2 linked regions of the Prochlorococcus marinus XMU1419 genome follow. The protein of the gene in region 2 binds, or shares a complex with, the protein of the main gene of each other region. Links are inferred from orthologs where the notes say so. Each region holds a gene or a part of one and is shown on either strand. Other genes may lie near its edges.

What was found.
Region 1: the proteins of mnmG (region 2) and mnmE are in contact, whole or in part, in a solved structure (PDB 9HIP), measured with the Escherichia coli proteins. The link is inferred for Prochlorococcus marinus XMU1419 from one-to-one orthologs.

Annotation. Positions count from the first base shown.
Region 1 is NZ_JAAORO010000001.1:178,586-181,474, forward strand. The notes cover bases 87-2,889. They hold mnmE (tRNA uridine-5-carboxymethylaminomethyl(34) synthesis GTPase MnmE), read right to left. Parts: upstream 2,278-2,889; coding sequence 895-2,277; downstream 87-894. Other genes in these bases: nadC (carboxylating nicotinate-nucleotide diphosphorylase), read right to left, coding at 87-822; HA151_RS00980 (DUF2062 domain-containing protein), read left to right, coding at 2,344-2,787; HA151_RS00985 (RelA/SpoT family protein), read right to left, coding at 2,806-2,889. In the rest of the region: more of nadC, read right to left, coding at 1-86. UniProt on the Escherichia coli protein: Exhibits a very high intrinsic GTPase hydrolysis rate. Involved in the addition of a carboxymethylaminomethyl (cmnm) group at the wobble position (U34) of certain tRNAs, forming tRNA-cmnm(5)s(2)U34.
Region 2 is NZ_JAAORO010000003.1:539,316-556,942, reverse strand. The notes cover bases 8,421-11,379. They hold mnmG (tRNA uridine-5-carboxymethylaminomethyl(34) synthesis enzyme MnmG), read right to left. Parts: upstream 10,905-11,379; coding sequence 8,937-10,904; downstream 8,421-8,936. Other genes in these bases: dnaB (replicative DNA helicase), read right to left, coding at 10,918-11,379; HA151_RS09075 (chorismate lyase), read right to left, coding at 8,421-8,888. Outside these bases: speE (polyamine aminopropyltransferase), read right to left, coding at 1-215; mazG (nucleoside triphosphate pyrophosphohydrolase), read right to left, coding at 223-1,068; HA151_RS09115 (AIR synthase), read left to right, coding at 1,254-1,595; HA151_RS09110 (valine--tRNA ligase), read left to right, coding at 1,693-4,446; HA151_RS09105 (TVP38/TMEM64 family protein), read left to right, coding at 4,449-5,045; HA151_RS09100 (hypothetical protein), read right to left, coding at 5,050-5,202; HA151_RS09095 (RNA ligase family protein), read right to left, coding at 5,317-6,630; HA151_RS09090 (hypothetical protein), read right to left, coding at 6,655-7,074; HA151_RS09085 (SprT family zinc-dependent metalloprotease), read left to right, coding at 7,159-7,686; HA151_RS09080 (RNA helicase), read left to right, coding at 7,770-8,333; more of HA151_RS09075, read right to left, coding at 8,313-8,420; more of dnaB, read right to left, coding at 11,380-12,300; rplI (50S ribosomal protein L9), read right to left, coding at 12,359-12,814; HA151_RS09055 (acyl-CoA desaturase), read right to left, coding at 12,835-13,773; HA151_RS09050 (hypothetical protein), read left to right, coding at 13,849-14,547; HA151_RS09045 (aminotransferase class I/II-fold pyridoxal phosphate-dependent enzyme), read left to right, coding at 14,565-15,857; and 2 more genes. UniProt on the Escherichia coli protein: NAD-binding protein involved in the addition of a carboxymethylaminomethyl (cmnm) group at the wobble position (U34) of certain tRNAs, forming tRNA-cmnm(5)s(2)U34.

The sequences.
Region 1 (2,889 bases), on a different replicon or contig from region 2:
AATTGAAGAACTTGTTGAAATCAAATCAATACCTTTTATTAGATATTTACTAATTTCTTCAGGGTTTATTCCAGAAACTTCTATTATCAAATTTTTATTGACTTCTTTTTTTAATGTATTAATTGATAAATCTCTTAATTCTTGAACGTTTTTTGTGATTATTTCAGGACTAAGTTCATCTAATAAAACACTATCTGCTCCTGCTAATACTGCTTCTTTTGCCTGTTCGATATTCTCAGCTTCAATTATGATATGAGTTGTAAAAGGCGAATTTAGGCGGATTTTTTGTACTGCGTTCTTAAGATTATCTGTCCATGCAATATGATTTTCTTTTATCATAGCTGCATCGTATAATCCCATTCTATGATTTACTCCACCTCCGCATTTGAATGCATATTTTTCAAATATTCTTAAGCCAGGAGTCGTTTTTCTAGTATCTGCTAATTTTATATTTGTGCCTTCTAACTTATCTACAAGTTTCTTTGTATATGTTGATATTCCAGATAAATGCATTGCTATATTTAAGCTGATCCTTTCACTAGCGAGTAAACTTTTTGAAGGTCCATATATTTCTAAGAGTTTTTGATCTTTAACAAATTTATCTCCATCAGAGATATTAAATTTTGGACTGATTTTTAAATCAATTTTTTTAAAAATTTCTTTTATAATCTCAACCCCACAAAATATACCCTCCTCTTTTGCAATCCAATATGCGTTACCATTCTCTTCTGTAATAGAGGAACTTGTTAAATCTCCCCTACCTATATCTTCATCGATCCAATTATCAATGATCTTACTTATTGTTGGAGTATTCAGATCCACTAAACAAAATGAATAAAAATTCAACTGTAGTTAGAGAATTAACTATAAATCACTATGTAAATTAACTCAAATTTATTTACCAATACAAAACTTAGAAAAAATATTATCTAGAAGCTCCTCTGTTAATTCTTGACCAGTTATTTTAGATAAGTTTTGAATACCATCTCTAAGTTCTATTGATAACAAATCAAATGGCAATCTATTTTTAACTATTGCATCAGTATCATTTAAATTTGATAGGCAAGCAGACAAATTCGTTAGATGTCTTTCGTTTAAAAATATATTGATATTTTCTAATTGTTTTAATTCGCATTTTTTTATGATTGTGTCGATTAATAATCTTTCACCATCATTATTCTTAATGCTCATAAGAATTATGTTTTTTAACCCATTTGAATTAATAATATTAGAGTCAATTAAATCTTTTTTATTACCCACAATAGTTATTAATTTTTCTTTAGGGATTTCTTTTAATATTTTTTTGTCTTCTTCATTAAATCCTTCTTCAAGACTATAAATATAAATTATGAAATCTGACTCTTTTATTTTCCCAAAACTTTTTTTAATTCCAATACTTTCAATTTGTTCATGAGTGTCTCTTATGCCAGCAGTATCAATTATTTTCATTGGGATGTCATTAATATTTAAATTCACTTCAATAACATCTCTTGTCGTTCCAGGAATATTAGTTACGATTGCTTTCTCTTTTTTTGCAAGCAAATTTAGTAAAGAACTTTTACCAACATTTGTTTTACCTATAAGTGCGATAGAAATCCCATTATGAATATATGAATTTCTTTTTGAATTTTCTATGAGTAACTCTATTTTTTCTTTCACTTTTTTGATGTTTTTTAGATACTTGGCGTAATCAAAATCTGTAAAGTCTTCTTCAAAATCAACTCTCGCTTCTATCTCACAAAGTTGATTTATAAGGTCATTTTTAATATCATCAATTTTTTTCTTTATTTCTCCTTGAACCCCGCTAAAAGCTAACTCTGCTGATCTGATATTGCTTGCGTTAATTAATTGGTTAATTGACTCGGCTTGAGTAAGGTCTATTTTCCCATTCAGAAAAGCTCTTTGACTAAATTCTCCTGGATTTGCAAGTCTAATTCTAGAATTACTTGATAATAATATCTTGAGAACTTTATTTACTAAGATAATACCTCCATGGCAATGTAGTTCAACAACATCCTCTCCTGTAAAGCTATTCGGTGATTTCATTACTAAAATTAAAACTTCATCTATAAATTTATTTTGTTTATTTTCCTTAATAAAACCGTGAAAAACTCTATGTGATTCCCATGCATATTTTGATTTAGTTTGAACAATATTTTTGCAAGAATTTATTGAGTCTTTCCCTGATACTCTTATTATCGCAACTCCTCCTTTCCCTATACTTATAGCTGAAGCAATTGCGGCTATCGTATCTTCTGTAGTAACTATAGAATCCATCTCTCGCTTTGTTATAGATAATTAAGTAAGATTATCAAGAATTTAATTTTGAATTTTTATTTCTGAATGAGATCTAAAAGAGATATTAACTATAAGAAAATTCTATCATTATTTTGGAAACAGAATGGAAGTCCTTTGTTTAATGCTAAAGGTTTAGCTATAGGTGTATTTAGTGGCTGCTTTCCATTTTTTGGGTTTCAGACGTTAATAGGGGTATTTTTTGCAAAACTGGCTAAGGGAAATATTGTTTTAGCTGCAATTGGTACTTGGATTAGCAACCCTTTTACTTATGTTCCACTTTATTATTTTAATTATAAAATTGGTTCTATTCTTATAAAAAATTCTTCTAATAAAATCATTGAAAAAAATTTGGCTATTCATGACTTATGGAAACAAGGTAGTATTTTTTCAATAAAATTACTTTTAGGTTCAACTTGTGTAGGTTTGTTATTTGCTTTTATTGCAGGTAGTATTGCTTTTGTGATTTACAACACAAAAAACAATAGATAGATTGATAAAATTTTAAAATTAACCTTTCCCAACTCTGGCAATATCTAAGACGTCTGCCATAGATTTAATTTGGTCAATAGTTTTATGAAGTTGACTATAACT
Region 2 (17,627 bases):
CTTAATGCTGGATGCACAAGGCATTCATGATAATATTTTTCGTCTTTTAATGATGTCATCCAACAACCATCTAGCATTAAAGCTTTGCCATAATATTCATTTTCAATGACAATAATTTCTTGATATTTTGATTTTTGTTTAATTAAAATTTCTCCATTTAGTCCGAATCTTGATCCTTTATGATATTCATCTATCCATTTTGAAGTATTAGTCATTTGATTGCTAAGAATTTTTTCTTTTAATTTTTTGCTTGGCTAGTTGCCAAAGTCGTTGAAAGTCTTTAGGAGTTTGTTTTTTAATATTATCTCCTGCATGATGTTCAATGATTGAAAATCTGTCTAAAAATTTTTTATTAGTTTTTTGAAGAGCTGATTCCGGATTTATTTTTAAAAAGTTTGAAATATTCAGAAGCGTAAAGTAAATATCTCCAAATTCATTTTTTATGCTTGAATCATTATTACTTTTTATTGCTTCCTTTAATTCATTAATCTCTTCTTCTAACTTTTTAAAAATCTGATCGGTACTCTCCCATTTAAAACCATATTCTTTAACAACATTTGTGATTTTCTCTGTTCCAACCGTTGGCGGTAAATTTTTGATTTTCAAATTTAAATTTTTACTAATTGATGATTTCATATGAGGTGCTTCTTTTCCTGAATTTTTAATATTTCCCCAAATCTGTTGCGATTTTTCTAGAGATACTTTTTCTTTTTTTTTGAAAATATATGGATGTCTATTAACAATTTTCTTGTTTAGATTTTTTATAACATCATTTAGTTCAAATTCTTTTTTTTCATAACCGATTTCAGCATGAAGCATTACTTGTAATAAAAGATCTCCTAACTCTTCACATATGTTATCCGCATTTTTTTCATATATCGCATCTATCAATTCACTACTTTCTTCATGTAAAAATGGGATCAACGATTTATGAGACTGTATTTTCTGCCAAGGGCATCCCCAAGTTTTATCTTTTAATGATTTGATATAAGATATTAAAATTTGAAAGTTTTTAATAATCTCTAAATCGGAATTTTTTTGCAAGTTATATCTATCGTTTAAGGACATAGGATATATTTTATTAATTTAATTTTGCCTCAATCATGAAATATTTAAATACTTAGTATAAATATTTCAACTTCATCTATTAGAATGGTTTATTATAAGGGCGATTAGCTCAGCGGTAGAGCGCCTGCCTTACAAGCAGGATGTCCCTGGTTCGAACCCTGGATCGCCCATTTATTTTTTTTTAAATGACTGAGATCGGCAATCTTTCAATCAGTCAAAGAGCTGCTTCAGAACTATCTAGGCAAGCTTCTTTCGGAGGTTCTCCTGGAGAAATGTCAATTGATTTGGTTGAGGATAAAAATTGTTCCGAAGGATGGATGCATATTAAACTAAGGCCAGGAACATGTAATGGATCCCCTATCTCAAGAACAGAAGGTGTCACTTTATATGCGGATGTAAAAAAGTTTAATTTACTTAAAGATTTAAAATTAGATTATTACGGTGATTTAAGCGGTGGTGGATTTCTTATTTCAACACCAAAAAATGCAAAACGTTGTTCCTGCGGTTCTGGTTTCAAACTTTTGTAGAATTAATGAGCCTTTTTTTGCAATCTAATATTATTTCCATTAATTGGCTGCTATCAAGATAAAATAAACAAAAAGTTTCTTGAAATAAAATTTGCATATGACAAAGATGAATGATCAATTATCCTTAGAGAATTATTCACCTTTTGAAGTAGAGAAAAAGTGGCAAGAGAAATGGGCAAGTTTAAATGCCTTTAGTCCTGACCCTGAGGATGATGGAGAGCCTTTTTGTATAGTTATTCCGCCACCAAATGTAACTGGATCTTTGCATATGGGACATGCATTTAATACAGCTTTGATTGATGTTGTAGTACGTTTTCAAAGACTTTTAGGGAAGAATGTTTTATGTTTACCAGGAACAGATCATGCTTCAATAGCTGTTCAAACTATTCTCGAAAAACAATTAAAAAGTGAAGGCAAAACAAGTGAGGATATTGGAAGAGTTGAATTTCTGAAAAGAGCATGGAACTGGAAAGAACAAAGTGGTGGCAGAATAGTTTCTCAATTAAAGAGGATAGGATATTCAGTTGACTGGACTAGAGAAAGATTTACTCTGGATCAAAAATTAAACGAGGCGGTTATTGAGGCTTTTAATATTCTTTATAAAAAGAATTTAATTTATAGAGGTGAATATTTAGTTAATTGGTGTCCTGAATCTCAATCTGCCGTAAGTGATCTGGAAGTTGAAATGCAAGAAGTAAATGGTCATTTATGGCATTTTAAATACCCTTTAATATCTGAAAGTGGTGAACAGTTAGATAAGTATTTAGAAGTTGCGACAACAAGACCAGAAACTCTTTTGGGTGATACTGCTGTTGCAGTTAATCCTGATGATGATAGATATAAAGAATTCATTGGTGTCAAATTAAAAGTCCCTTTCGTTGATAGAGAAATACCTATTATCGCTGATTCACATGTTGATAAAGATTTTGGTACTGGATGTGTCAAGGTTACTCCAGCCCACGATCCAAATGATTTTGCAATTGGAAAAAGGCATAATTTAAAACAGATTAATGTAATGAACAAAGATGGAACTTTAAATATTAATGCAGGCAAATTTCAAAATTTAGATAGATATGAGGCTAGAAAGAAAATTATCAAAGAATTGGATAACTTAGGCCTTTTGACAAAGATAGAGGATTATAAACATACTGTTCCTTTTTCTGATAGAGGTAAGGTGCCAGTTGAACCTTTATTGTCAACACAATGGTTTTTGAAAATGGATGATATATCCCAAGGATGTCTTAATGAAATGGATTCTAAAAAACCATCTTTTATTCCTCCACGCTGGGAGAAAGTTTATAAGGATTGGTTAGAGAATATTAATGATTGGTGTATAAGCAGGCAATTATGGTGGGGCCACCAAATACCAGCATGGTACGTTTTAGATGACTCTCAAGATTCAATAGAACAAAATACTCCATATATTGTTGCAAGAAATGAAAAGGATGCCTTAAGCGAAGCTAATAAAAAATTTGGAGCAAATATTAAATTGGTTAGAGATAAAGATGTTTTAGATACTTGGTTTTCAAGTGGTTTATGGCCTTTCTCAACTCTTGGTTGGCCAAATACAAATAATCCGGATTTTAAAAAATGGTATCCAAATAGTGTTCTTGTTACTGGTTTCGATATTATTTTCTTCTGGGTGGCGAGAATGACAATGATGGGAAATACTTTCACAAATAATATTCCTTTTAAGGATGTGTATATTCATGGTCTTGTTCGAGATGAAAATAATAAAAAAATGAGTAAAAGTTCAGGTAATGGTATTGATCCAATACTTTTAATAGATAAATATGGTTCTGATGCCTTGCGATTTGCTTTAATTCGAGAAGTTGCAGGCGCTGGACAAGATATCCGGCTTGATTTTGATAGGAAAAAAGACACATCTTCAACTGTTGAAGCTTCAAGAAATTTTGCGAATAAATTATGGAATGCAACTAAATTTGTCTTAATTAATAAGACTTCTCATAGCAATTTACTTAATAAGAATGATGAAATTTCTTTAGAATTATGTGATAAGTGGATTTTATCTAAATTGAATCAGGTAAATATAAAGGTCTCTGCTTTGTTGAAAGAATATAAATTGGGAGAATCTGCGAAATTACTATATGAATTTGCATGGAATGATTTTTGTGACTGGTATGTAGAGTTTGCTAAACAAAGGTTTAATAATAAAGAGACTAAAAATAGACAAATATCCGAGAAGGTTTTAATAAAAGTGCTCAATGATATTTTGGTGATGATTCATCCTTTTATGCCGCACATTACTGAAGAACTTTGGCATGCTCTGCAACTTAAACCAGATAAAGAATTATTATCTCTTCAAAAATGGCCAACCCAAGAAAATAAATTTGTTGATAATAAGCTTGATAATTCCTTTCAGCAACTCTTTGAAATTATTAGATTGATTAGAAATTTGAGAGCTGAATTAGGACTCAAGCCATCAGAAAAAGTTCCTGTTTACTTAATTTCAGATAATGATGAATTGATTAATTTTTTAAAAAATTTAGTTGATGATATTCAAACCTTAACCAAATCTTCTGAAGTATTTATTTTTAAAACTAATGCTGTTGATAAAAAAGAGTTTGCTAAATCTTTTTCTGGGATAATAAGTGATTTAGAGGTTTACTTACCTTTTCAGGATTTTGTAAATATAGATGCATTAAAGGAAAGGTTAAACAAGGATTTAAAAAAGGTGACTATTGAATTAGAAACTTTAAATAAGAGATTATCTAATAAAAATTTTGTTGATAAGGCTCCAAAAGATATTGTTGAGGAATGCAGATTTAAATTAAACGAAGGTTCGGCACAAATGGAGAGAATTACTAAAAAACTCGAACTTTTGAGTTGAGAATGAATATAGTCCTTGAAAATATTTATAATTTGTCGTTTTTTTTTAATACTGGAATTGGTATCTTTTCTTTTGTTTGTATTTATATTTTAATTGTTTTATTAATACTTCCAGCTTCTTGGTTATCTTTATTATCAGGTTTTTTATATGGCTCATATTTAGGATCAATTATCGTTTTCGTTTCCGCTTTCATAGGAGCATCAGTTGCTTTTTTTATATCAAAAAGTTTTTTTGCAAAAAAATTAAAAAATCTTTTTAGCCGTTATCCAAAATTAAGTATTATGGAAAAAGTAGTAGAAAAAGGCGGACTTAAATTAATTTTTTTAGCGAGATTATCGCCGATATTTCCTTTCAGTATTCTTAATTATTTTTATGGTTTGAATAATGTTAAGTTTAGAGATTTCACTCTTGGTCTTATTGGAATAATTCCAGGAACTTTTCTGTATTGCTCAATAGGTAGTTTGGCAAAAAGTCTCCAGGAGTTAAAAAATGTGCAATCACCAAATAATTTATATATGACTATCATTGGAGTTGTCTCAACATCTTTAGTTGCATATTTTTTAGCTAAATACTCTAAAGAATATTTTGAAAACTCCTAAGAATTTAATCTTTAATATTCCAATCTCTTATAGATGCAATTAGGATAAACCACAAAAGCCTAAATTTTCCTAGTAAAGTTTTGGTGGCTTCTAATTCGATATATTTTGCTTGTCCACAGGGTGTTTTTATGTAGTTGAAAACTTTTTTCTTTGTCATAAGTCTCGCAAAAAGTTCAGATGATTTTTCTTATATTTTACAGCTAAAATACAAAGTTTTTAATTAAAAACTACATTTATATAGACTAATTTTTTGAATAGTATTTTTTAAAATTTAAATTTTTTCTCCAGATTTAAATCCTCTAAAGCATTTGAATCTAGGAAATCTAAGACTAAAAGCCACTGCATCCTTTGATTTAGTTTTAGCATCAGCTCTGATTTCTACAAGTTGACCAACGAGATGATTACGTTTTGACCAATATTCTTCACGTTGGATATCACTAAATCCGCTTCCGCAACTCAGACTGTATTCATACCCATCATCTTCTCCCTCTACAAAGATTGCTCCCAGCCTACCTTTATTGCGACCTGTACCTTCTTCAACCGATACAACTTTCAAAGTGACTTCAATGAAAGGTTTTGCTTTTAACCAACTGTGTGTTCTTTTACATTCATAAATTGCATCTGGGTCTTTAATCATTACTCCTTCATATCCACCCTCCACGGCAGATTTATTAAGCTCAACAAATCTTTTCTGTCCCTCAATAGTATCGAGATCAACATTTTCCCATTCAAGTGTTTGTATATGTTTTAGAAGCATAGAATGTTTTGCTACCCATTCTTTTACTAATAAACTTCTTTTTGTTTGACTAGTGTTCCATCTCCCTTTTTGAAAGTTTTCAAGGGGACACAAGTCAAATAGGTGGAGCACTGCGTCTTTGGTTTGTTTGCCATCTTTTCTATGTACCTGTTTCATTAAATCTTGAAAGTTAGCGCTCATTACTTCACCATCGAGTACTAAGTCATAAGGTGCTGGGTCTTCTTTTAAGACGTTTTCTATTTCTGAGATAATATGACCAAAATTATGGAACTGTTTCCCATTACGAGAAAACATTTCTACTTTATTTTGTCTAATAATAGTTAAGACGCGTACACCATCTAATTTAATTTCAATTTGCTTTTTTCCTATCATTTTTTTTTCATGATTTGCACTGTCATGAGCTAGAGGACAAGAAAAAATAGGAATAGCATATTTTGGAAATTTCTTTGCTATCTTGTTGATTGTTTTTTCAGATACACCACATCTAAGATCTTTAATTAAAACTCGTCTATAAAATCCATTCCATTCTTCTTTTTTTGCAGATTCCATAGCGGTAAGAATTGCATCGCGAGCAGCGTGACCAGTAAGTTCTCTTTGAATAAGCTTATTGGCTAATTTTCTAAAATCTTCCCATAAAAATTTTTGACTTTTTTCAGTCTCTTTTTCAGGAACAATTTTCACACCAAAAGTCACCAATGGATTAAGTGCCATTCGGATTCCTTCAAAAAAATCATCTAGACCTTCTTCCATTGCTTTTAAGATGATTTTTTCTTTATCTAACCTACTTGGATGTAATTCTAATTGATGTATTATTTCTTCTTTAAACAATTCTTTTTGCCTCACAAGAAATGATTAATTCACTTTAGCTATTCTGTCTATTTTCCAATCATTATCAGTTTTTGCGAAAGTAAAATCTAATGGAAGCTCATCTTGTTTGTCTTCTGACTTTAAATTTAAAGTTATTATGATTTGATCTTCTTGGACTCTAGGTCTTCCTGATTTTAAATTTCTGTATTTATTGAGGTTTAAACTAGCTAAAAATTTAAGAAAGTCTTGGCGTTTAACATGAGTTTTATAAGTTTTTGTAGTCAAACCATAAGCTGCATCAATTCTGCCAGCAGCTATTTGATCAAAAAACTTTCTTACTAATGGATTAATTCCTCTGGCGCTTATAACTAATTTGACTGCATTAAAAGTCCAAAAAGAAACTAGTACTGCTCCGCCAACTAATAAGGCTTTAATTCCGATATCTTTTACTAGTGTTGCATCCATGTTGATTTGAGTTTTTATTACTTTAAGAAAAGAAATCGTTTTTGATGGCTTTTTTTGTCAAAATAATACTAATTTTAATCCATAATGTCTGTAATTCCTCTTCTACCTTTATTTCATAGATTTAATAGCCAATATTTTGAAAATTCCTTAGCCGTTAATAATCAACCTTTAGTAAAAGTTAGATGGAGTGACAATAGATTAAAAACTACTGCTGGTTTTTATAAAAGAAAACGAATTAATGGCCTTATGGATTCTGAAATTATCTTATCGAAACCTATTTTGAGTAAATTATCTACTAGTGAAATAAACAGTACTTTATGTCATGAGATGATTCATGCATGGGTAGATAGGATATTAAAAAAAAATGAGATACATGGCCCAAATTTCTTAGCAAAAATGAATGAAATTAATGAGAAAGAGAAGAATTTTCAAATTTCTGTAAGGCACTCATTTCCTATTGAGAGGAGAGAATTAAAATACATAGGAACTTGTCAAAATTGTGGTGAAAAATTTTTCTATAGGAAAAGAATAAAGAATATTGCATGTAAAAAATGTTGTGTAAATTTCTTTAATGGATCATGGAACAAAAAATGTTTAATTTTGTTTGATTAAAAATATAAGATGTGTTTTTGTTTCTATATTTGGAATTATTTAATTTTTTAATGTAATTTATATTTTAAAAAGCATAATAATTTATGGATTCAAGGAGAATTAGAAATCTTAGAAATAGTTTTGATAGAAATATTGTTGATAAACAAGTTGATAAAATTTTTGAAACTGGAAGACAATTCGTCGATGGAGTATCTGGGGCTAGGCCAGGTAAAAGGAGGAACTCAGATTTTCAAGGAATCTCAAGTAAGAGTGTTAAAAAAGTAGGAAAATGGGTATCAGAAAAAGTAGATTTATTTTTTGATGAAGATAACGATGATTGGAATGATGATAATTTTTACGGTGATAACAGCGACATTAAGACATTTACTAGAGAATCCAATTCTTATGAATTTACTAAACCTTATTTAAAAAGACCTCTAGAAGCAATATCTTTAAGGCAACCAAAAAATTTACAAACAACTGAGCAAAAAAAATTACCTTATGGGAAAGAGAGTATAAACGAAGATTGGCCAGATGAAATGGATTTCAAAGTTGAAAGATGGCAAAGAGATTCAGAAAAAGAACATAATTTATCAAGAAATCAATTAAACCAACAAGGTCAATCAAAATCAAGGAATCTTCCTAGATCAAGAAGAAGAAGAGTATAGTTTTGTAAATTCTTTAATTCCTGAATAACCTAATAAATTTTCTAAATGAGGATTAAAGACTTCTCTAATAATCGTTAAGGGCTTTTTGTCTCGAAAAAATCTATAATTTCTTGACCAGAATGGTCCTTTAAAACAAAATTGATCTTCTAACCAATTTGAATTTACAAGAGAAATTCGGTCAACTTCTCTAAACAATTCTGATCTGTCTTGTGTCAAATTCTTCCAAATTGGCTCTTCTTTGGCTTTTAAATTTTCACTCACTTGTTCTGCATTCCACCAACTTTCAGCCCATGCTAGGTTTTTATTATTGTTTTTAATCCATACTTGTCTTCTAATTAAGGGGCCATTTAACTGATTTAATTCTTTGGGACCTTCTTGAATGCATAGAGGATCTACTTGCATTGAAATTAATTTAATTTTCGTCTCTTGATTAGTTAAAAGCTGTAGATGTCTAGTTGGACTTCCATCCCCAAGCAACATTAATTTCCATGAACCAGATATTTCTGGGAGTGAATTTTTCACTAAAAAAGTAGAAGCTTTTTCTTCCCATAAAATTTTTGGTGAGTTAAAAAGTTTATTATTCAGTGCTCTGAACGATTGCTTTTAAGATGATAACTTTTTTTCGACAAAAATATTTGCCTTTTCTTTATTTATTTCTCTTATTTTTAGCCAAACAAGTAATGCAGTTAAATCTGCTTTGCTTACTCCCGGAATTTTTGAAGCATCACCAAAATTCTTTGGCTTTATCTTATTCAAATTTTCTCTAGCTTCTAATGATAATGTATCTATCTTTTCATAATTTATTTCTTGAGGCAGAGATTTACAGCTTTGACGATTTATTTGTTCAATATTGTTTTTTTGTCTTTTAAGATAACCCTCGTATTTAATATCTATTTCAACACCTTCCTGTATTGAAGAAGCTATATTTTTTTCAGTCAAATTATATTTAATTAGATCTGAATAATGAAAGTTTGGTCTTTTTAAAAGTTCTTTCAAAGTTGTTGAGCCTTTGATTTTTGATCCCGTGTCTAATTCAATTTTTTTTGATATTTCATCCGTATTTTTTAAACGAGTGTTTTTTAATCTTAATTTCTCTTCTTCAAGGAGTTTCATTTTTTCTTGATAGAACGACCATCTTTTCTCATCAATTAGCCCAAGTTCATAACCTAATGGGGTTAATCTCCTATCTGCATTATCTCCTCTCAGGGTCAACCTGTATTCACTTCTACTAGTAAGAACTCTATATGGTTCTTTGAGATCTTTGGTAATTAAATCATTGATCATTGTCCCTATATAGCTGCTTTCTCTAGTGAAGATTATTGGATCTTTTTTGTTTAGTTTTCTTGTTGCATTGACTCCTGCAACTAATCCTTGTGCTGCTGCCTCTTCATAACCAGTAGTTCCATTGATTTGTCCAGCGCTAAATAAATATTTAATTTCTTTCGTTTCGAGTGTTGGTTGGAGTTGTGTTGCAGGGATATAGTCATACTCGACAGCATATGCTGGTCGCAACATTTTACATTCACTTAATCCAGGTAAGGTTCTTAAAAGTTCTAATTGAATATTTTCGGGTAAACCTGTAGAGAATCCTTGAACATATATTTCAGGGGTATTAATTCCTTCTGGTTCTAAGAAAATTTGATGTGATTCTTTATCAGCAAATTTAACGATTTTATCTTCAATTGATGGACAATATCTCGGCCCCTTACTATCAATAAAACCCCCGTAAATAGGAGTTAAATGTAAATTGTCTCGAATTAGTTGATGTGTTTTGGTAGTTGTTCTTGTGATGTGACAACTAACTTGGGGCATATTATTTTTTATATCTGGGTCAAACGAAAAATATTTATCTGCTGCAGTACTTGGTTGAATATCTAATTCATCAAAAATAATACTTCTTTTATCAACTCTTGCTGGAGTTCCTGTTTTTAAACGTTCTGTTTTAATACCAATTTCGTGCAAGTTTTGAGTAAGACCTTTTGCTGCTTGTTCGCCTGATCTCCCAGCTGACATTGATTTATTTCCTATCCATATTCTTCCTTCTAAGAATGTACCGGCTGTAATGATAACTGATTTTGCTGAATAATAACTACCAAAAAAAGTCCTAACACCTTTTATTCTTTTTTTTACGATTTTTTTTGAGTTCAATCCAATTTCTTCAGTTTTTGCAATATCCAGTTCAGTAATCATTGCTTCTTTTAAAGATAAATTATCTGTATTTTGAAGAATTTCGATCATCTTTTTTGAGTATTCTCTTTTATCTGTTTGAGCTCTTAATGCCCATACAGCTGGTCCTCTACTTGCATTTAATATTCTTTTTTGAATTGCTGTTTTATCAGCTAATTTTCCAATGATTCCTCCTAATGCATCAACTTCATGCACTAACTGACTTTTTGCTGGACCACCAACTGCAGGATTACAAGGTTGCCAAGCAATCCTATCTAAATTGATTGTGAATAAGGCTGTAGAAAATCCTAATTTTGCCGTTGTTATAGCAGCTTCACATCCCGCATGTCCCCCTCCAATGACGATAATGTCAAAAGATTCATTTGTTGAGTGATGATCTTGCATTATGAGGATCGATTTAATTAGCTAAATTCCTAAATCTAGTAAATTGAGGTTCAAATAATAATTTAACAGTTCCTACGGGTCCATTTCTATGTTTAGTGACAATGATTTCTGTAATTCCTCTATCTTCAGTCTCTGGATTATAATATTCATCTCTGTAAATCATTAATACTAAATCTGCGTCTTGTTCAATAGATCCTGATTCTCTTAGATCGCTTAACATTGGTCTTTTATTTGTTCTAGACTCTACTCCTCTACTAAGCTGAGATAAAGCTACTACTGGCACTTTTAATTCTCTAGCCATGCTTTTAAGACCTCTTGTTATTCGTGAAAGTTCTTGCACCCTATTATCAGGGGTTGATCCTTCCATCAGCTGGAGGTAATCAATAACAATTAATCCTAATTCTTTTTTTTGTTCAGCTATTAATCTTCTGCACAGAGATCTCATCTCTAAAACACTTAAGTTAGGTTTGTCATCTATAAATATTGGTAATTGACCTAATGAATTGATACCTTCTCCAAGCAAAGGCCATTCATCTTGCTGTAATCTTCCTGTTCTTAATCTGCCACTCTCAATTCCAACTTCCATAGAGAGTAATCTATATGTCAACTGTTCTTTACTCATTTCAAGGCTAAATACGCACACAGGTAAATCTTGAGATTGTGCAACATTTTTAGCCAGATTAAGAACTATTGAAGTTTTTCCCATTGAAGGTCTTCCAGCAACAATTATTAAATCACTTCTTTGAAATCCTTGAGTCATCGCATCAAGGTCGTAAAAATTTACTGGAATTCCAGCTACTGAAGTACCTAATGATCTCGACTCTATTTCATTGAAAGTACTTGTAAGGATTTCAGCTGCTTGAGTAAGACCTTTTGAAGGTTTTTCTTGACTTATTTCAAAAATTTTTTGCTCCGCTTTATCTAGCACTTCATTGGTATCTTGAGTTTGATCAAAACCTAGTTGAACCACCTCATTTCCAGATCTGATAAGTTGCCTTCTCATGAATTTGTCGTTAATTAAATTAGCAACTTGTTCTATGGATGCTGTAGAGGAAACATTTTCAACTAATTCTACTAGTTTGTTGTTCCCTCCAATTTTTTCTAGTGATCCATTATCTGCTAACCAAGCACTCATTGATGTTAAATCAGTTGGTTTACCCTGGGTATGCAACATTAATGCCGTTCTATAAATCTCTTGATGGGCATTTATATAAAAAGCTTCAGGTTTAATTAGGTCTGCAATTCTTCCGATCGCGTCTGGATCAAGAAGTATGCCACCAAGAACAGCTTCCTCTGCTTGAACGTTTTGAGGAGGGACTAGTCCAGCATTTTCACTATTAAAATCCTTTTTAAAATTTTTATTTTGCCCATTATTTGGAAAAGGTACTGAAACCATATCTTTAATTGCTTAGATATATACTCTGGCTACTTTTCAAAATAATGCAACAAATTGATTAACTTGTTACTTCAATATTCACTTCTGCATTTACTTCTGGATGCAATTTTATTTTTGCAGTAAAAGAACCTAAATTATGAATATCAGGAACTGTGATGTTTCTTCTATCAATTTCTTTTTTAGTTGCCGCTTCTATTGCTTCGGCAACATCCCCATTGGTAACAGTTCCAAAAAGAACACCATCTTCTCCAACCTGTTTTTTGATAGTAAACCTACCTATGGTAGATAATGCAGTTTGGAAATCTAATGCTTCTTGCTTTAACTTATCAGCAGCGATTTTTTCTTTTTCTTTCTTCCTTTCAATTTGTTTAAGGACTGCCGGTGTTACATTCATTGCCTTGCCATAAGGTAATAAAAAATTTCTTGCGTATCCAGGTGCTACTTCAACTAGATCTCCTTCTTTACCTAGTGAAGCGATTGATTCAGTTAATGCGACTTGTACTCTTTTTGCCATGAAAATATTGAACAATATAGTTAATAATAAGACCTAGAGGGTAACTTTACTTTTTTTGCAAGACCAAATTTCGCAAGAATCTTAATATGTTCCCATGTTAAATCTATCTGACCTCTAAATAATCCCTGTTTTGCCGAATTGGGAAATGCATGATGATTATTATGCCAACCTTCTCCAAATGTTAATGCTGCAACCCACGCATTGTTTTTAGATGAATCACCACTCTCGAATGGTGCTTTACCCCAACAATGCGTCGCAGAGTTTACTAGCCAAGTTATGTGATAAACAACTACAAGCCTTAATGGAATTCCCCAAAGGACTAGAGCCCATCCTCCAACTCCTAATTTTTGACCTATTGCGTACAAAGAGAGTGCAATAGGAATTTGTAAGAATAAAAAATATTTATTTAGAAATCTATAGTATGGATCCTTAATTAAATCTGCACTTAGTTTTGGAACAGCTTTTAGAGCTTCAACGTCTTTAAACATCCAACCCATATGACTCCACCAAAACCCCCTTTTACTATTGTGATGATCAACTTCAGTATCTGAAAAGGAGTGGTGATGCCTGTGTAAACCTACCCAATCTATTGGTCCATGCTGGCAACTTATAGCCCCACAGGTAGCAAAAAATCTTTCTAACCATCTTGGAACGATGAATGATCTATGAGATAACAATCTGTGATATCCAAGGGTGACTCCTAAACAAGCAGTTACCCAATAAAAAAATAATAGTGATACTACTGCAGGGAGACTCCAAAATTTTGGTTGTATAGCTACAAGAGAAAGAATATGAATTGCAACCATGAAAATTATCGTTCCCCAAGTTTTATGTAGTCTTGGAGGATATCTTTTTGAATGACTGGAAGGTTCAAGTAATTTTTCTGAGAGTTCTATAACTTTTTCAGCTGGAACAGGTTTTTTTAATTTTGCTGTTTCTTGGAAAATCACTGAATTCATGATATTGAAATGCTATTTTCAAAATTGCCGATATGTAATATTATCATACTATACTATTGATAAGTTTAATTATCTGTGAGTCTCGGATATCGCGATAAATTATCTAGAGGTCGAAGGGCTATGGCTCATTTGATACATCTCTGGCATGAAAGAAATGGATGGTCACACAGAGTTTTGCCATTACTTTCTGAAGTTCTTGATTTAGGCAAAGTTCATAATTCACAAATTTCTAATCTTAGGAATGGGAAGTTATCTTCGCCAGGTCCTGAAGTTTTTCTAGCTTTAGCTCAAGTTAATACGATTCTTGATCAAGGTATTGAAAAAATCAGGGATCGTTTTGAAAGTGATTACCCAGAGTTATGGAAATCTTTGGAAGAGTCTGCATTACCCCTTAAAAATGATTCTGGTCATCCATTGTCGGCGGGGGAATTATTCGAGATATTTTCAGGATTAAAACCTCTACCTTCATCTTTTGACTGGTACATAGAAGATGAAGAAGCTTCTGCTTTGAGTGATGCTCTTTCAGTACATTTTTGCCAGAATAAGGCTTGGAGATCATGTAAAATGCAAGTAATGAAAGCCTATGCTGTCAATAAATCTGCCCGTAGAGAACGTTTTGCTGAGGTAATTGCAGGAATTAGAGATTATACTGCAGAAGAATTAGATGGAGAACTTCTTGATTTATATGAGGCTTCAAAAAATCTTTCTTATTTTCATGGCAGGGGACCTAATGCTTTCCTCGCAGAATTAAGAAATTTAGCTTCTGAAAAATAAGATTATTTTTTTAATTAATGACTCCTGACAATAACTTAAAACTCGCTGAAAACTCTATTCTTTCTGTCGAAGAAAGTTTAAGTAAAGTTTTCCAAGAAAGGTCTAATCAGGTTTTCCAGAAATTAGAAAATATTTTGACAATTTTTAAGGAAGAAAAAGTTTCTACTAGTCATTTCAATCAATCTTCTGGTAGTGGACATGATGATATATCTAGAGAAAAAATTGATGCAGTTTTTGCAAGATTGTTTCTTGCTGAAAAGGCTGCTGTGAGGATGCAATTTGTAAGCGGAACGCATGCAATAAGTTCTGTCTTATTTGGAATTCTTCGACCTGGAGATGTAATGTTATCTATTACGGGACAACCATATGACACGTTAGAAGAAGTCATAGGAATAAGGGGAGGAGGAAAAGGCTCACTTAAAGATTTTGACATTGAATATAAGCAAATAAATATTTGCGAGAATTTTGATTCTTTTGAAGAAAAAATTGTTCATTCTTTTAAAGAAAATTCATGCAAATTAGTATTCATACAAAAAAGTTGTGGATATAGTTGGAGAAAGTCTCTTACGAATCATCAGATAGAAAAAATTTGTAGTCTTATTCATTCTCTTGATCCTAATTGTATATGTTTTGTTGATAACTGTTATGGGGAGCTTGTTGAAGATAGTGAACCAATTTCTAAAGGGGCAAATATAATTGCTGGATCTTTGATTAAAAATTTGGGAGGAACAATCGTTCCTACTGGTGGATACGTTGCAGGAGATGCAGAGTTGGTTGAGATGGCATGTTCTAGATTAACCTCACCAGGCATTGGTTCTTCTGCAGGAATAAATTTTGGACTAGGAAGATTAATTTTGCAGGGTTTGTTTTTAGCACCACAAATTGTTCACGAATCACTAAAGGGTGCTGATATGGTTGCAGCAGTCTTTAAAAATTTGGGATTTAAGGTTTTACCAGAGCCAGCAACTTATAGATCTGATCTTATTCAGTCAGTAAGATTGAATAATCCTGATTTGGTACAAAAAGTTTGTCAATCATTTCAAAATTCTTCACCTGTAGATTCTTTTCTGAATGTTGTTCCATCATCAATGGATGGATATGATTCAAAATTATTAATGGCAGGAGGTACCTTTATTGAAGGTAGTACAAGTGAATTTTCTGCTGATGCCCCTCTAAGAGATCCTTACAATATTTTTGTTCAAGGTGGTTCTCACATAGCTCACATCAAAATTGCATTAATTCGATTATTATCTGAACTATTAGAGGAAGAATTAATTTCAAAGGATTCTCTACTTCCTTTATCTACTTAATCATGTCTTACAAGTTTCCAGACAACCTCAACTATGCTGATACTCATGAATATGTCTTAGAAGAAAATGGATTATTAAAAATTGGAGTTAGTGAATTCGCTATAGATCAATTAGGAGATATCGTTTTTGTTGAATTAGCTGATGAAGGGGCGACTTTAGAGAAAGGCGAGACTTTTGGAACAATAGAATCAGTTAAGGCCGTAGAGGAAGTTTACCTGCCTTTTTCAGGAGAAATAGTATCTGTAAATGAAAGTGTTGTTGAGAACCCTGAGCTTTTACAGAATGATCCGATTGGAGACGGTTGGTTAGTCATTTTGAAACCAGAATCAAAAGCATCAATTGCTGATTTGATGACTTCTGAAGAATATCAATCAAAGGTTGTACCAAAATAAGGCAAACTTTCTAAAAAGAGCTATTTTAAAGAAAAATATTTTAATATGACATCCAAATTTGGGTCTGATTTGTTTATAGATAGGCATCTTGGGTTAGGAGATAATGATGAAAGAATTATGCTGAACAAGCTTGGTTTTAATAATATTGATCAATTTATAAATCAAGTTATCCCTGAAGATATACAGCTTAAAGATAAATCTTCAGAAATATTGCCCCAAGGTTGTTCAGAAATTGAGGCTTTAAACGAATTAGAAGAGATTACGAATAAAAATACAAAAATGAGATCACTTATCGGCCTTGGTTATTATGACAATCATATGCCTAAAGTAATCCAAAGACATGTTCTTGAGAATCCAAGGTGGTACACGTCCTATACTCCATATCAAGCAGAAATTGCACAAGGAAGATTAGAAGCTCTATTTAATTTTCAGACTATTGTTTGTGAACTAACAGGATTCCCTGTCGCCAATGCATCTTTGTTGGATGAGGGTACTGCAGCAGCAGAAGCCATGGCCATGAGTTTTTCCGCAAGAAAAAATAAATCTTCAAAAGTGTACTTAGTGGAGTCAAATGTTTTTGATCATACTTTTAATGTTCTACAAACCAGAGCAAAACCTTTGGGAATAACTTTAAAACGCTTTACTCAAAGCAACCTTCCTAATCTTGATGATGTTTTTGGAATGTTGTTGCAATTACCTGGTAAAAACGGACAATTATATGATCCTACATTCTTAATATCCCAAGCACATAGATCAGAAATTATTGTTACGGCATGTATTGATCCACTGGCACAAGTTTTGATTAAACCAATTTCTGAATTTGGTGTTGATGTAGCAGTGGGGAGTATGCAAAGATTTGGTGTTCCAATGGGTTTTGGTGGCCCTCATGCAGCATATTTTGCTTGTAGCGAAAAATATAAAAGGCTGATACCAGGAAGAATAGTTGGGGAAAGTCTATCTAAAAATGGAGAAAAGTCACTAAGACTAGCATTGCAAACAAGAGAGCAACATATTAGAAGGGAAAAGGCCACTAGTAATATTTGTACTGCTCAATCTTTGTTAGCTATAATTTCTTCTTTTTATGCTATTTATCATGGACCCTCTGGATTAACGCAAATTGCTAAGAGATTAGTTGAGTTGCGAATAAATTTAGAATCAAGTTTAGTTGCTTTAGGTTTTGATATTCCTGATGGGATTAGATTTGATAGTATTGATGTTTATTCTGAGCACTCCCAAAGGATCCATAATGAGGCTTTAAAAAACGGCTATAACTTAAGAATTTTGCCGTTGGGATCAACTATTGAAAATTCAACTGGTTTTGGGATCTCTTTAGATGAGCTTAGTAATGAAAAAGAAATAAAAGATATTTTGACTTTCA